One region of the Mesorhizobium sp. M1365 genome, then DNA from elsewhere that is predicted to be linked to it. Evidence: predicted binding sites of a transcription regulator. Region 1 holds the regulator's gene; the other holds the start of a gene.
What was found. Region 1 encodes LexA, which represses DNA repair genes until DNA is damaged. Its sites were predicted from a motif close to TGTTCNNNNTGTGTTCNG; they were not measured.

Region 1 (2,402 bases):
GTCCGGGTGGATCTCGGAGCGCTCGCCGATCGATGCGGTCGGGCTGATTTCGCTGAGATCCGTCCTTCTGGTGACGATCGCCCTCGTCATTGCCAGCATGGCGACGACGTGGTTGCGGCTGGCGGCACTTCCTTTTGCGCTCGCCGGCTTGCTGACGACAACGCAGACACGCATACCCGACGTATTGGTCTCGGAGGACGCACGGCTGGTCGCGCTGCCGATCGGCAGCGGTGAACTCGCGGTCAACCGGGCACGCCCGAATGAGTTCACCATCGACAACTGGAAACGCGCGCTCACATCAGAGGCTATCGTCGCGCCGGAAACACCTGGAAAGAACGACCCGCAATTCGACATTGCCGATCCGGCCGACCTACCGCCGGGCATGCCGTTCATTTGCACGGACGGCCTCTGCCTTGCCAGGCATCCATCCGGCGCGATCATCGCGCAAGCCACGGACCGCGATACTGCGCGGCCAGCCTGCGCCTTTGCCAGCTTGATCGTCATCGACGACGCCACCGCCCATAACCCCTGCTACTACGACCGGCTGGTCCTCGTCGTCACCAAACGGCAACTGGCGCGCGCGGGAAGTGCCGCCGTCTATTTCGATCCACAAGCGGCAACACGCGCCGAGATCCGCTTCGCCGTCGAAAAATCATACCGGCCCTGGCACGTGCAACGGAAATTTTCACGCGCGGCACGGGGCCTGCCGCCATACCGCAGGGCCGACAATCCCAAAGCCGGCGCCAAGGGCGGAACTCAGTAGCGGCGGATCAGTCCGACGAGCTTGCCCTGCACCTTGACCCTGTCTGGTCCGAAGATGCGCGTCTCGTAGGCCGGATTGGCGGCTTCCAGGGCGATCGAGGCGCCCTTGCGGCGGAACCGCTTCAGCGTCGCTTCCTCCTCGTCGACCAGTGCCACCACGATCTCACCGGGGCTCGCCGTATCGGCATTGCGGATGATCACCGTGTCGCCGTCGAAAATGCCGGCCCCGATCATCGAATCGCCTTTGACCTCGAGCGCATAATGCTCGCCGCCCATGATCATATCCGGCGGCACCGAAATCGAATGCGTCTGGTGCTGGATGGCGTCGATCGGCACACCGGCAGCGATGCGGCCCATTACCGGGATCGAAACGGCGGCGACGACATCGTCGTCATTTCCGGCTGCGGGCACGCGCGACGATGTCGGCTTGCCCTGCCGAGGGGCGCCTTGCCCAAGGCTGCCCTGGATGACACTCGGCGAGAACTTGCGTGCCGCATTGAGGCCGGGGGCGATCGAGTCAGGCAGGCGTAGCACCTCCAGCGCACGGGCCCGGTTGGGCAAACGGCGAATGAAGCCGCGCTCCTCCAGCGCCGTAATCAGCCGGTGGATTCCGGATTTGGAAGCCAGGTCGAGCGCTTCCTTCATCTCGTCGAATGAAGGCGGGATACCGCTTTCCTTCAACCTTTCGTGGATGAACATAAGCAGTTCGTGTTGTTTGCGTGTCAGCATAGCGACCCCCAACAGAATCAGAAAAACAAACCCAGAACAAACACTATCTGTTCCAGTTGTGTTCCGCAACTGTTTAAAGTTTAATGAATGCGTTAAGGCTCGGGAAACAAACGACGTCCCCTACCGGCGTTAACGCATTTTCACCGCCGCGAGCCTCATCGCCTTGATTCTGCTTTCGTTTGCGCCCTTCTGGCCTCCTAGAAGGCGGCACTGGCATCGGCCGTCGGTCGGCAAAAGGCACGGAATTGAACCCGTATCGACTGTGCGGTTTGGTCAATGCACCGTGAACGAAACGAACTCAAAACGCCAACCTCGGGTTAAGTCCCGGTTTCCACCGCCTGGTCAGGCTGCTTCTCGCCGGTGGAGCCTTGCTGCGCGCAACCAAGTAATGGAAGAACAGTCGATGCGTGTCCGGCGTTGCGTTGGATCTTGGGGGAGCAGACAAATCATGACAGGAATTCCCGATCTCGTGGCCATAAAGGCGATGGATGCCGCGGATCCGCTGCGCGCGATGCGCGACCGCTTTGTGTTGCCGCAAGGAGTGATCTATCTCGACGGCAATTCGCTAGGAGCTGCTTCACGTGCCGCTTTCGATGAACTGCACAAGGCCGCGACCGAAGAATGGTCGCATGATCTCATCCGCGCATGGAACACGGCCGGCTGGTTCAACATGCCGCTTGAACTTGGCGACCAGCTCGGGCGCCTGATCGGGGCCGCGGCCGGCCAGACAGTGGTCTGCGACACGACATCGGTCAATATCTACAAGCTGCTGCACGCCGCCATGGCCATGCGACCGGAGCGGCAGGTCATCGTCGCCGAGGGCGATAGTTTTCCGACGGACCTCTACATGGCCGAGGGTGTGGTTTCGACGCGAAAAGATACGCTGCTGCGCCTCTCGGGAGTCGACGCGC
Region 2 (2,402 bases), on a different contig from region 1:
TGGTGGGTATGGCACTTGCCCAAGATAATTCGACGTCTTCGCAAAAGGGCGCTCTGCCCGGTGTGACCAGCGATTATCGCATCGCCGAGCCAGCGCCGCGGCCTGAGCCTGACGATATGGCTCTAGGCAGCGGCAACGGCACCTTCAAGATTCGCGATACCGACGTTCGGATTTCCGGTAGCATCACCATTGATGTCGCTACCGGCAGGATCAGGCCCTCCAGCCGCTAAGTTCGCCTGGTGTGAACCACAAATATTGCGCTTCAAACGAACAGCCCCGCCATTGCTTTGCAACTGACGGGGCCTTCTTGGATCTGAAATCCAAATTGCCGGGAGTGTACTGCCGGCTTTTTATTTCGGATGCTTCGCGGCGTTCAGCCGACGATCCGACTAGCAGTCTCTGATTGTTGTGGGGATCGGCAGGTCAACGTGGGCAGGTAGCGCTAAACGCCTGACCTGGCTACTTATACCTGCCGCGGCTCCAGCGACACGTGGAGCCTCAAGGAACAATCCGGTGGAGTCATGCCTCTGCTCTCCTTCTGTTCGTTGCGACTGTCGTCGAAGCGCTCATCGCATAACCCGCGGCGTCTCGCAGGCTAGCCCCAGGCCGCGAGGCCATCGAAAGACGGCCGGCTTCGTTGACAATTGGATTCTGCCCCCATGACGCGGGGACGTCAACCTTGAATAGCCGGGTTGCCGAAAAATGTGATCGCGAGACGCTTTGTGAAGCCGGCCTCACGGGCAGCTTTTGTCAGGAGCGTGTTCGGCCTTTGTTCTTTCCGCTTGCCCGTTCGCGCGAAAGGCGGTTAAACGCTTTGGTCGAGAGTTGTGGCGTCTCTCGAAAAGGCGGCGAAATTACCTACATAGGGGGTGGTCGGGAAAACCCGCCCATCCCACGAATTCCAGATTCTGAGGCGGCGACCGGCGATGGCCGACCATAAATATCTCTCCATTCGCGGGGCACGCGAACACAATCTGAAGAATGTCGATCTCGACCTGCCGCGTGACAGCCTGATCGTCATGACCGGCCTGTCGGGGTCGGGCAAGTCGTCGCTTGCCTTCGACACCATCTACGCCGAGGGCCAGCGCCGCTATGTCGAGAGCCTTTCGGCCTATGCACGGCAATTCCTCGAAATGATGCAGAAGCCGGACGTCGACCAGATCGACGGCCTGTCGCCGGCCATCTCCATCGAGCAGAAGACCACCTCGAAGAACCCTCGTTCGACGGTCGGCACCGTCACCGAGATCTACGATTATATGCGGCTTTTGTTCGCCCGCGTCGGTGTACCCTATTCGCCGGCCACCGGCCTGCCGATCGAGAGCCAGACGGTCTCGCAGATGGTCGACCGGGTGCTTGCGGTCGAGGAAGGCACCCGGCTGTTCATTCTGGCGCCGATGGTGCGCGGCCGCAAAGGCGAGTACCGCAAGGAACTGCTGGAGCTGCAGAAGAAGGGTTTTCAGCGCGTCAAGGTCGATGGCGTCTTCTATGAGATCGCAGACGTGCCGGCGCTGGACAAGAAGTACAAGCACGACATCGACGTCGTCGTCGACCGCATCGTCGTGCGCGGCGATCTGGCGACGCGGCTCGCCGATTCTATCGAGACCGCGCTGAAGCTGGCCGACGGGCTGGCGGTGGCGGAATTTGCCGACAAGCCGCTCGACGCCAGCCAGACCGGCGAGGATTCGGTCAACAAATCGAAGAACGAGACGCATGAACGCATGCTGTTCTCGGAAAAGTTCGCCTGCCCGGTGTCCGGCTTCACCATTCCCGAGATCGAGCCCAGGCTGTTCTCCTTCAACAATCCGTTCGGCGCCTGCCCGACCTGCGACGGGCTCGGCAGCCAACGCGCCATTGATGCCAGCCTGGTCGTGCCCGACGAGAATGTCTCGCTGCGCGCCGGCGCCGTCAGCCCTTGGGCGAAGTCGAGCTCGCCCTATTATGCGCAGACGCTGGAAGCGCTGGGCGTCGCCTATGGCTTCAAGCTCGGCGACAAGTTCAAGGATTTGAGCGAGGAGGCAAGGCAAGCCGTCCTGCACGGCACCGGCGAGCGCGAAATCACCTTCCATTACGATGACGGCCTGCGCTCCTACAAGACGACGAAAACCTTCGAGGGCGTCATCCCCAACCTCGAGCGCCGCTGGAAGGAAACGGAATCCGCCTGGATGCGCGAGGAGATCGAGCGCTTCATGTCGGCCACGCCCTGCCCGGCCTGCCGCGGCTATCGGCTGAAGCCCGAGGCGCTCGCGGTCAAGATCGCCGGCAAGCACATTGGCGAGGTCACCGAGCTGTCCATCCGCAAGGCCGACCAGTGGTTCACCGATCTGCCCGCTTCGCTCAACGACAAGCAGAACGAGATTGCGGTGCGCGTGCTCAAGGAAATCCGAGAGCGGCTGCGCTTCCTC

Region 2: a site for LexA is predicted at 760-777, ahead of uvrA (excinuclease ABC subunit UvrA). Genes of this name have one in related genera too.

What each region holds. Positions count from the first base shown of each region.
Region 1 is NZ_JAMYLG010000017.1:99,850-102,251, reverse strand. Features, by position in the region: gene NKH04_RS19510 (ComEC/Rec2 family competence protein) at 1-763, shown strand, start outside; gene lexA (transcriptional repressor LexA) at 757-1,491, opposite strand; partial or broken gene kynU (kynureninase) at 1,940-2,402, shown strand, end outside.
Region 2 is NZ_JAMYLG010000008.1:65,532-67,933, forward strand. Features, by position in the region: gene NKH04_RS12340 (hypothetical protein) at 1-230, shown strand, start outside; gene uvrA (excinuclease ABC subunit UvrA) at 927-2,402, shown strand, end outside.